Regions from separate parts of the Bacillus sp. N6 genome, predicted to be linked through region 2. Evidence: riboswitches for the same ligand, from Rfam matches in the RefSeq annotation. Region 2 holds a riboswitch; the other holds the start of a gene.

Region 1 (6,201 bases), 470 kb from region 2:
TTTATATGCAGAAGAAAAGGTCGAGCCTATTTGTTTTAGCTTAATTTGGATATGAGGGGAAAAATGAATTGAATATAAATATATTATAGTGGAATCTTGTTTTGAAGAATGTGCACTAATTTATAAAGAAATGTGTACGAGCTATCTTTTTATGTATTCAATTTATTTTTTGAGGAGGAGCTGCTCAACTAATTTATTAAAGGGGTTTTGTTTGTGGAGCAGTTTCCGAATTCGTTATCAATTACATTGCTTGGTAGTGCTGGTGGAGCAGCAAAAGCAGTTTTAGCAATTTTAAATCAAGCGATAGCAAATGAAAAAGATCCAATTTATGAAGTATTAAAGAATGCCAAATTTCATTTGGTGGATATAAAACAAAAAGATAGGACTTATTATGATGAGTTGTTTTCGAATTTGAAAAGTCAATTATATTTATATGAAATAAACCTTCAAAATGTAGTGGAATTTAAACAACATTTAAAAGAAAAAAGAACGAGTGTTGTGATTGATGTTTCAGGGGCAGATACAATTAGAGTATTAAGCTGCTGTAATGAACTAGGAATTTGTTATATTAACTCAGCCTTGGAAAATGAGGCAGTAGATCAGGACGATAGCTTAATCGGCTTTCAGCTTACGGAAAGATATACAAGGTTTGAGAAGGAGAAAGAGAAATTTACAAATACAAAAGCGATTATAGGTTCAGGTATGAATCCAGGTGTTGTTCAATGGATGGTTGTTGAGCTTATGAAGGAACGACCAAGTGAAAGGCCAAGAGCATGTTATATTGTAGAACATGACACATCGTTTTTGAATGATACAGCACTTATAAAGCCACATACACTTTATGCTTCATGGGCAGTAGAGCGATTTTTAGATGAAGCAATCTGGAGTTATCCGATGTATATGAGTCATCATCGTCCTCTTTACTTTTATGAAGATGTATATGCTTCAGAGTATAAAGTGAAGTTAGGAGAAAAAGAATTCTATGGTTGTTTAATGCCACATGAGGAAGTATTAATTTTAGGGAAAAACTTTAATATGGAAGTTGGTTTTCTTTACCGAATTAATGAGTATACAACAAATATAATTAGACAGAACTTAGATCAAGTAGAAGATTTATGGAACTGGAATCGTAAAGTGTTTAATCCAGCGGAAGAAGAGGTTGCTGGAGAGGACTTGGTCGGTGTGTTACTCGTTTATGAAAATAGTGAGACATTTATGTATAATGTGATGAATAGTAGCCAAGTTTTTCGTAAATATAAAACGAATGCAACGTATTTTCAGGTAGGGTGCGGGATTTATGCGGGCTTGTCCAGTTTACTTTTAGATCAATTTGAACAAGGTGCTTATTACGTCGAGGAGTTGTTATTAAATACAGAAAGTAAGTACGGTGAGTATTTAAATTTATATATGAAGGATTTTGTAATAGGGCATAATAATTTTACGGATGGATTGTTACATGACAGGGTAAGATGGATGTAAGTTGTTACCAAAAGGAAGGAGAGATCTCCTTCCTTTCATTATTATAAGGTTAAATATTGCCCTGAAAGCAATTTCATACTTATACTTTAAGGAGATAACAATGAAAGTTTTTTGTATCGATCAAGGGGAGTTTTTATATGAATAAATACAAGAGCTTGATTTATGAAGAAAGAAGAGCCTTAAAGGTATTTATATTATTATTTTATATTATATTCTTTTTATATGACGCTATATATTATTTTGTATATCCTGCTATGAATATTAGTGGAACAGCGGTAGGTTGGCCAGAAGGTAGTCTTGGGATAGGTGTGCCTATATTTGTAATAGCATTATTTCCTATTTCTATATATCTTCAAAAAAGAGGGTATGTATATTCTGTAAAATATTTATTTTTATTTGGGTACATGTTTATCAATCTTGTGAATAATTTAATGATTTATTTGCGAACGGATAGACCTTTTGAACATGGTAGTATGGTAGAAATGTTATTAATTTTATTTGCCCCAGTTTTCGTGAATAGAAAATACTTTTATTTAGTGTCCTTTAGTGTAATTGGAAAGTACGTATTTTTCACATTGCTATTACAAGATTTAAAAGTGGTAATTCCACTTGTTTTATGTATATTCTATTTCATTATTTCACATTCTTTATTAAAACGATTTCAATCTTATGTAAGAACAGTGGTTGAAATGATGAACAATATGAAAGAGACGGAAAATTTAGCTGTGATTGGGACTATGTCTACAACAATTGCCCATGAAATTCGAAATCCGCTAACAGCGTTAAAAGGGTTTACGCAAATGCAAAAAGAAAGAAATCCAACTGATACGATGAGCTACGACATTATGCTACAAGAAATTGAAAGGGTTAATGGATTTGTTAGTGAATTGATGTTGTTAGGAAAACCAAAGCCAACAAATTATGAAAGGTGTAATATACGAGATATCCTTCTATATGTTGTGCATCTAATGGAAAGTTATGCAACGCAATATAGAGTTAAATGTCATATACAAGTAGATGGGAATTTACCGGCTATAAACGGTGATGATAAGCAATTAAAACAAGTGTTATTAAATATCATTAAAAATGGAATAGAATCAATGCCAGAGGGCGGAGAAATTCATATCCGTGCATATCAAAAAACGCAAGGACATTTGTGTATTTCTGTTGAAGACCAAGGATTTGGTATAGAGAATGATAAATTAGAAAAAATCGGCAAGGCGTTTTACACAACAAAGGAGACTGGTACAGGACTTGGATTAATGATTACATATAAAATTATTAAGGAACATCAAGGGAGTATCACGATCCAAAGTAGTCTAGGAGTAGGAACGAAAGTAGAAATTTTTCTGCCGACCGTTTAATGTATTGGGAGAAAAGATTTTTCAGAAAAGTGTTCTTGTTGTGTAAATATAAACATTTTATAAAATGTTTCAAGAAGGGTTTTTTTTATAAAATACTTCGTTTATAATGGAGGAAAATATCGACATGAGATTGATTGCTCATGTAACGGTTCAGTAGTGTTATGAAAAGATAAGAAGGGGTGCACGCGCATCCTTTTTTCTATGCAGATATTATGAAAGAGGTGGTATGATGGAATTAACATTAAATTCGACTGTATGTTTACACACGATTCAATTTCGAAAAGAGCAAAAGAATTATATTGTAAAAGATACAATTACAGGAGAAAAATATGAAATGCCGCCACTTTGGATTGATGCATTGGCAATGATGCGTGACGGTTTTTTATTGGGAGAAATTGAGGAGAAATTAAAAGAAGAGTATCCATCCGAAGAAGTGAATATGTTAGCATTCACGAGGCAACTGTTAGAACTAGAACTTGTTGAAATGGTAGATGGAGAAGAGATAGCTTGCACAAAGAAGAAAGAGATAGATTGTTTAGCTTGGGTGCGTCCTCGTGTGGAACAATTCTTTCTTAATTTAAATAGAAAATATAGAAGCAAAGACCAGTAGTGGCCTTTGCTTCTTTTAATCCCGCTATTTGCTGGGCAGTAAGACCCCCACTTCAAAATTCAGCGGAAGCAAAGAAGTTAGGTGTGGGATGAACAAAACCTCCACTGATTAAAGGTTCACTTTATAGGTTGTGTTTAAAATATAACAGCAAATGCTCTTGCGAAAGCACCGTCACTATTTTTAATTTTTAAAGGTGCTGCTGAGAAAAAGAAACGTTTTGCTTCGATAGCATCTAGATTTGTTAAGTTTTCAATTAAATAAATATTATTCCCTAGTAATATGTGATGAATCGGTGATGTTTCTGTTGTGACTTCATCAGGAGAAATGAAATCTAAACCGATAGATTTTACTTTTAATCGCACTAGTTCTTTAGCTAATTCTTCAGAAAGATAAAATGCTTCCTTCTCATAAGCTTCTGTATTCCATTTTGTGGATAGATTAGAATGAAAAATAACAATATCACCTTCTTTTATGTGAGTATTATGCAATACTGCCTTAGGTAATTTTCGCTCTTGAATATGTGTTACATCTATAAGAACAGCTTCGCCTACAAATTGATCCAGCGGTAATCGATCGATGGTCGTTGCGCCTGAAATAAAATGCGCAGGGGCATCACAATGCGTGCCAACATGAACGACAGAATGAAAATCTGTAACTTGATAGCCTGATTCTTCAACACTTGTAACAGCTTCTAGTTGTATTTTAGGTGTTCCAGGAAATTGAGACATATTATTTTCAAATGTTTGCGATAGATCAATTACTTTCATTTTACATACCTCCAATATATGTTTTTCAAATAATAAAAAGCTCATCCTTCAGTATCAAGAAAGATGAGCTTTACATGCTAGTTGAGTTTTATCTTCCAAAATGCAATGCATTTTGCAGGAATTAGCACCTATTCAGTTTGTATAAACTGAGGTTGCTGGGCTTCAAAGGGCCGGTCCCTCTGCCTCTCTTGATAAAGAAGTATTCAGTTTTTAAAATCGGAATTTTCCGATAGTTAAATTGTAATTCATTTCCTTTTTTCGTGCAATACAAAATAGGTATTCACCCAAATAAAGCTGCTCGCATATTGTAGCTTATGTAAATAGAATGCTGCGAAGGAGTGAGTGCAGTGACAGGAAATATATTAAATTATTATGCTGGTGGTAATACAGCTAGGGGATTTCACAATTTATACGAAGAGAATTTAAAAGGATTAGACAGATTATTTATCTTAAAGGGTGGCCCAGGAACGGGAAAATCTTCTTTAATAAAGGCAATAGGTCGTGAATGGATTGAAAAAGGATATGATATTGAATTTTTACATTGTTCTTCTGATAATAAATCGGTTGATGGTGTAATTATCCCAAAATTAAAAGTAGGAATTGTTGATGGGACATCGCCGCATGTTATTGAGCCAAAAATGCCAGGAGTTGTTGAAGAGTATATAAATTTAGGAATTGCTTGGGACTCAGATAAACTAAGAAAGCAGAAGTTAGAAATTGAAAGATTTGTTTCAGAAGCAAGCAAAGCTTTTCAGTCTGCTTACGCACGTTTTAAAGAGGCATTGGTTATACATGATGAGTGGGAGAAGATATATATTGATAATATAGATTTTAATAAAGCAAATGAACTAACCAATCAGCTAATCCAGAAATTATTTGCAGATAAAAGCGGGAGACAATCGCTTGTAAAACATCGTTTTTTAGGAGCTGCTACACCGAAAGGAGCAGTTGATTTTGTTCCTAATTTAACAGAAGGGTTACCACATCGTTATTTTATAAAAGGGCGCCCAGGCTCTGGAAAATCAACGATGCTCAAAAAGTTAGCTAAGGCAGCTGAAGAAAAAGGGTTTGAAGTTGAAGTATATCATTGCGGATTTGACCCGAATAGTCTTGATATGGTTATCGTAAGAGAATTAGGATTTGCAATTTTTGATAGCACCGCACCACATGAATATTTTCCAAGTCGCGAGGGTGATGAAATTATTGATATGTATGCCCTTATTGTTACGCCAGGGACGGATGAGAAATATGCGAAGGAAATTCGTGATGTCTCCATTCAATATAAAGCAAAAATGAATGAGGCGATGTCTTTCTTAGCGAAAGCAAAATCGGTTCGTGATAAATTAGAACGAATTTATATTGCTGCTATGGATTTTTCAATAGTAGATGCATATAAAGAGGAGATTCAAAAAGAGTTTGAACGAATTGCTACTACTGTAATCGAAAAGCAACAATAGACGTTTCATTAGGCTGTCAGTAATTTCTGACAGTTTTTTTGGTATGTAGTAAAATTAGTATTGTATTTGTCGAATTTCCAAGGAAATAATCAAAAAATGGAGGTGTTATGCAATGAGAGAGAAAATCGAGTTGGAGTTAGAAAGAATTGAAAAAGAGAATGATGTGAAAATTTTATTTGCGGTAGAATCAGGGAGTCGTGCTTGGGGTTTTCCATCGAAAGATAGCGATTATGATGTTAGGTTTGTTTATATACACCCGGTAGAATGGTATTTATCAATTCATGACAAACGAGATGTAATTGAATATCCAATTAGTGATGATTTAGATATAAGTGGTTGGGATATTAAAAAGGCGTTGCAACTATTCGCGAAGTCGAATCCTGCTTTACTTGAGTGGATTCGATCACCAATTTTTTATTCGAAAAACTCTAATTTTCCAGAACTACTTCAACAGATGAGTGAGAAGAATTTTGATCCAAAAGCAACGATATATCATTATTTACATATGGCGTCGAAAAATTATC
Region 2 (6,201 bases):
ATAAGTGCTGTAAAAACGTTGCATCTTGTAATAAAAGTTGCTGACAATCTTTAAGAGGAAGTGCCAAACAAACACAATCTTCTAGTACTTCAACGGACTTAGTAATATTTTCTACTCCTATTAATCCTAATTCCCCGATAAAAGATGGTGCTTGAATAAAATTAATTAATGAAACCTTCCCGTTTTTATGACTCATATATATTTTTGCTTTCCCAGAAATTAAGTAATAGAGATAAGGGAGAGCATTTCCTTCGCTACATATCATCTCTTTCGTTTGAAAAGAATGCAGCTCTACATATGGCAAGACATGAAATGAAAATAGGGTATGGAATTGATGGATTTGCATGTATTGATAAATTTCTTCCTCATTTTTGCTGATTTTCATATTTTCACCCCTATGTATAGTATGAGATATCTCCTATTATCTTTACAAGAAGGAATGATACGATTTATGTAAATTTGTTTTTGTAGAAAAGAGAGTGTGATGAATTTATGAAAAAATATAAAACATTGCTATTTGATGTAGATGATACATTATTAGATTTCCAAAAGGCTGAAAAAATGGCTTTACGGGTGCTTTTTGAAGAGAAGGGAATCCCTTTAACAGACGAGATAGAGGCTCGTTATAAAAAAATAAATAAAGGTCTTTGGGATGCTTTTGAAAAAGGTGAACTATCACGCAAGGAAGTTATAAATACACGATTCTCTCTGTTGTTTCAAGAGTATGGAGAAGAAGTAGACGGAATATTACTCGAAAATAATTACCGTAACTACTTAGAAGAAGGAAATCAACTCATGCAAGGTGCGTTTGAATTTATAAATCAAATTCAAGGGGAGTATGAGTTGTATATAGTGACAAATGGTGTTTCTAAGACGCAAGATAAACGTTTGCGTAATGCAGGGTTACATTCATTGTTTAAAGATGTTTTTGTTTCGGAAGATACAGGTTTTCAAAAGCCGATGAAAGAGTATTTTGATTATGTTTTTGAACGGATTCCTAACTTTGCACCTGAAGAAGGGCTGATTATTGGTGATTCATTAAGCGCTGATATTAAAGGTGGATATGTAGCGGGAATTGATACTTGTTGGTTTAATCCAGAAAGGAAATTAAATGATAGTGGGATTATACCGACATATGAAGTGCATAATTTTGAGGAGTTAGAAGCGTTATTAAAGCAGCATGTGTAATAAAAAAATAGGCAGTGGAGCTTTCGTCCCCACTGCCTATTTTTATTAATTTTTATTTTCGTTATGTTTTGGGAGTGGAAAGGCATTCCCGATAGCAGCTGCACCAAGCATGGGCAATAGTAAATTAAGCGGGAAAAACATAAGTAATAGTAATGTTATAGCTATTGGCTTTCGTAACGCATAGCTTGAAATTGCTGTCGTTACGATAGCAACGGATGCTACTGGATCTATAGGAAGAATAGATGCTATAGCGTATCCAATACTTGATCCGGAAAATATAATTGGGAATATATGTCCACCCCGCCACCCTGTGTTCAAACAAACGGCAGTAATACACAACTTTAAAATCCCTGAAAGAAGTAGTATCCAAAAAGATAAATGGCTCCATTCAACAACTAACTCTTTTAATTGATGTTCCCCTGAAAATAATGTGTACGGAAGAAAAGTTCCTGCAATTCCTAATAAAATGCCACCGATAATTCCGAGTGTCAGCTTGTATTCCCTAAAAGGGTGAATTAACTTCTCTAATGTGAATTCTAACTTGAAATAAAAGAAACCAACTATAGCACCGATACTAGCAAGTGGAAGAAATGCGATCCATTCATTGAAAGAAAGTGCACCTTCCCCGAAATCAACAATAAAGGATCCACGATTATCGAGTTTACTCAGTAGTAAATAAACAGAAAAACCTGCGAAAGTAGTAGCTAAGTATACAATTGCCTTTTTTCCTTTAGAAAAAGCAGCAATTTGTTCCCCCTCATTTTCATTCGGTGCTAAATAACCGAATAATGGTGCGTTAAAAATGACACTTAAAGTAGCGCCAATTCCAATCTCGGTTAGCTCATTCATACCCTTTAAGGCAAATTTAAAGCGATCCCCTACCCATGTGCACAGTCCGCCTATAATTCCAACTAGTGCGGCTTCTGGACCAAGACTAGCTCCGAAAATTAAAACAATAATCGCTGTTAAAGTAGCCTGATGGACAAAGCGATATTCGATTCGACCAGTTTTTTTATATTCAGTCATCACTTCAGGCATAAGGCGTGGATATATACCGAAATATTTTTGTGATAGACCAACGAGGCCCCCGCCAATTATTGTTACGCAAAGGGTGTAATAAGAGGGATAAGAGAGAACTTCAGGCAAGTATCCCCAAATAAAGTGGATTCCAATATTTATTGTGACTAAAAATAACCAGACTGTAGCTCCTACTATAGATCCTAGAAGAATGCCATATAGAGCAAGTATGTACTGCATATCTTTTTTATTTTTCATGTTATACCTCCGTTATGTAAATCTCAGTAGGGAAAAAGTGAAATATACTAGTGGAAAATGGATTGAATATATATAGTATCTTTTTGAGAGGACCGCCTATTCAACATATAGGCTGAATTTTAGAGAATTTGAATTTATAGGTTAAATTACTTATTTAATTTTATAGACTGATTTGAGTTTTTTAAAGGTCTTTTTTGAAATAGACTAGAATATATTTCTTTTGTTGCTTTATATGAAACTGTTAACATTTATTTTAGAACATTCAGAAAAACTGTTTGACATTAGGAAATTATTGCTATAAAATCAACGGTAATTGCATAGTCTTATCAAGAAAAGGTGGAGGGACAGGCCCGATGAAACCTTGGCAACAGCCGTATAACGGAATTGTGCCAAATCCTGCAGGTAGTAATCCTGAGAGATAAGAAAGAGCCTTTAGAGCGTGTTTTCAAACTGCTCCTTTCTTGTTTTCAGGAAAGGGGCAGTTTTTTATTTTGTATAAAAGAAAGGAGAATGAGAGATGGGAGAATCATGGGGAAAAGGAACGATTTGTGTGCAAGGTGGCTATACGCCAAAGAATGGTGAACCACGTGTTTTACCACTTTATCAAAGCACAACGTATAAATACGATACTTCGGATGATTTAGCAGCTCTATTTAACTTAGAGGCAGAAGGATATATTTATACGCGTATTGGAAACCCTACTCTAGCCGCATTTGAGCAGAAGTTATCAGATTTAGAAGGCGGTGTAGGAGCTGTTGCAACGGCTTCTGGGCAAGCAGCTATTATGCTCGCAGTTTTAAATATTTGTAGTAGTGGGGATCATTTACTTTGCTCTTCAACTGTTTACGGGGGAACGTTTAATTTATTTGGGGTGAGTTTACGTAAGCTTGGCATTGATGTTACGTTCTTTAATCCAAATTTAACGGCAGATGAAATTACGGCACTTGCTAACGATAAGACGAAACTTATCTATGCAGAATCATTAGGAAATCCAGCGATGAATGTTTTAAATTTCAAAGAATTTTCAGCTGCCGCTAAAGAATTAGAGGTACCTTTTATCGTTGATAATACATTAGCAACTCCTTATTTATGCCAAGCGTTTGAATATGGGGCAAATATTATTGTTCATTCTACGACTAAATATATCGATGGGCATGCGAGCTCTTTAGGCGGTATTGTAATTGACGGTGGAAATTTTGATTGGACAAATGGAAAATATCCTGAGCTTGTTGAACCAGATCCAAGTTATCACGGTGTAAGTTACGTTCAAAACTTTGGTGCAGCAGCATATATTGTGAAAGCACGTGTTCAACTATTAAGAGATTATGGAAATTGTATGAGCCCATTCAATGCATATATTAGCAATATTGGCTTAGAGACTTTGCATTTACGAATGGAGCGTCATAGCGAAAATGCTCTGGCAGTTGCTAAGTGGCTTGCTAATCATGAACGTATTGAATGGGTGAATTATCCGGGATTAGATAGTAATGAAAATTACTCGTTAGCACAAAAGTATTTGAAAAAAGGTGCTAGTGGGGTTTTAACATTTGGTATTAAAGGGGGATTAGAAGCAGCAAAAGAATTTATCGCAAATGTAAAACTAGCAACTCTTGTAACGCACGTAGCTGATGCACGAACTTGCGTTATACATCCCGCTAGTACGACGCATAGACAATTAAATGCTGAAGATCAGCGTTTAGCTGGTGTTACATCTGATTTAATTCGTTTATCGGTTGGTATAGAAGATGTTTCTGATATTATTGCAGATTTAGAAGCAGCTCTAGTTGGAGGCAAAACACATGCCGATCATAATTGATAAAGATTTACCGGCTCGCAAAGTGTTGCAAAAAGAAAATATTTTTGTAATGACGAAGGAGCGGGCAGAAACACAAGATATACGCGCTTTGAAAATTGCTATATTAAATTTAATGCCAACGAAGCAAGATACAGAGGCACAATTACTTCGCTTAATTGGAAACACACCGTTGCAATTAGATGTTCATTTACTTCATATGGAATCACATCTGTCTCGTAATGTAGCGCAGGACCATTTAACGAGCTTTTATAAAACGTTTCGTGATATTGAAAATGAAAAATTTGATGGGCTCATTATTACAGGAGCACCAGTTGAAACTCTTTCTTTTGAAGAAGTAGATTATTGGGAAGAGCTTAAACGTATTATGGAGTATTCAAAAACGAATGTAACATCTACGCTCCATATTTGCTGGGGGGCACAGGCTGGTTTGTACTATCATTATGGTGTTCCAAAGTATCCCCTTAAGGAAAAAATGTTCGGTGTATTTGAACATGAGGTTTGCGAGCAACATGTGAAATTGTTACAAGGATTTGATGAATTGTTTTTTGCTCCGCATTCTCGTCATACAGAAGTACGAGAGAATGATATTAGAGAAGTGAAAGAATTAACATTGTTAGCAAGCTCTGAAGAAGCAGGTGTTCACCTTGTTATTGGGCCAGAAGGAAGGCAAGTTTTTGCCCTTGGACATAGCGAATATAGTTGTGAGACGTTAAAACAAGAATACGAACGAGATCGTGACAAGGGATTAAATATTGATGTGCCAAAAAACTATTTTAAACATAATAATCCAGATGAAAAGCCGCTTGTTAGGTGGAGGAGTCATGGTAATTTATTGTTTTCTAATTGGTTGAATTATTACGTGTATCAAGAAACCCCTTATATATTGTAAAGAAAGATTGTGTAACACGTGGCAACGTTTTCCTTGTAAAGATTAACTTATATTTTTCCGAATGTTCAAAATACATTGTTTTTCAGATTTTTTACTCATATAATTTCATCTAAACACAATTTTTGAGGGGTGGACAGTACTATGAAAGAAATTCAAGTTGGGTTATTAGGTCTTGGGACAGTTGGCAGTGGTGTGGTTCGTATTATTACGGATCATCAAGAACGACTCATACACCAAGTAGGTTGTCCAGTTAAGGTAACGAAAGTATTAGTGCAAAACATTGAGAAAGAGAGAGAGGTAGAGGTACCTTCTACTCTATTAACACAAGATGCAAATGAAATTTTAGATAATCCAAATATTGATGTTGTCATCGAAGTGATGGGTGGCATTGATGATGCAAAATCATATATTTTACAAGCTTTAAAAAGCGGAAAGCATGTTGTAACTGCAAATAAAGACTTAATGGCATTACATGGAGCTGAATTATTAGCGACAGCAAAAGATAATAAGGCTGATTTATTCTATGAGGCGAGTGTGGCAGGGGGAATTCCAATTTTACGCAGTATCGTAGAAGGACTTTCTTCAGATCTTATTACGAAAGTAATGGGAATTGTAAATGGAACGACAAATTTTATTTTGACGAAAATGTCAGATGAAGGGAGAGCATATAACGACGTGTTAAAAGAAGCCCAACAACTTGGATTTGCAGAAGCAGATCCAACATCAGACGTAGAAGGTTTAGATGCAGCAAGAAAAATGACGATTTTAGCTACTCTCGGTTTCTCTACAAATGTAGAGCTTGGAGATGTGAAAGTAAAAGGGATTACCTCTATTACAGAGGAAGATATTGAATACAGTAAGAGCTTAGGTTATACAATTAAATTAATCGGTCTTGCAAAACGAGATGGTGAAAAATTGGAGGTTACAGTTGAACCAACTTTACTTCCAAATACACATCCTCTTGCGGCAGTACAAAATGAATATAACGCTGTGTATGTGTACGGTGAAGCAGTTGGAGAAACGATGTTTTATG

Evidence for each region. A riboswitch is a leader RNA that binds a small molecule or an ion and turns the genes downstream of it on or off. The one in region 2 is predicted to bind S-adenosylmethionine.
Region 1: another riboswitch for S-adenosylmethionine. It lies ahead of ACUXVC_RS02045 (cyclase family protein); the one in region 2 lies ahead of ACUXVC_RS27155 (bifunctional O-acetylhomoserine aminocarboxypropyltransferase/cysteine synthase).

What each region holds. Positions count from the first base shown of each region.
Region 1 is NZ_CM127843.1:381,842-388,042, forward strand. It holds gene ACUXVC_RS02030 (S-adenosylmethionine decarboxylase related protein) at 214-1,479, shown strand; gene ACUXVC_RS02035 (ATP-binding protein) at 1,617-2,843, shown strand; gene ACUXVC_RS02040 (hypothetical protein) at 3,073-3,453, shown strand; gene ACUXVC_RS02045 (cyclase family protein) at 3,588-4,220, opposite strand; SAM riboswitch class I at 4,306-4,418, opposite strand; gene ACUXVC_RS02050 (PRK06851 family protein) at 4,568-5,677, shown strand; gene ACUXVC_RS02055 (nucleotidyltransferase domain-containing protein) at 5,790-6,201, shown strand, end outside.
Region 2 is NZ_CM127843.1:5,260,201-5,266,401, reverse strand. It holds gene ACUXVC_RS27170 (transcriptional regulator YeiL) at 1-385, opposite strand, end outside; gene ACUXVC_RS27165 (YjjG family noncanonical pyrimidine nucleotidase) at 493-1,188, shown strand; gene ACUXVC_RS27160 (chloride channel protein) at 1,234-2,463, opposite strand; SAM riboswitch class I at 2,784-2,888, shown strand; gene ACUXVC_RS27155 (bifunctional O-acetylhomoserine aminocarboxypropyltransferase/cysteine synthase) at 2,981-4,279, shown strand; gene metA (homoserine O-acetyltransferase MetA) at 4,263-5,168, shown strand; gene ACUXVC_RS27145 (homoserine dehydrogenase) at 5,310-6,201, shown strand, end outside.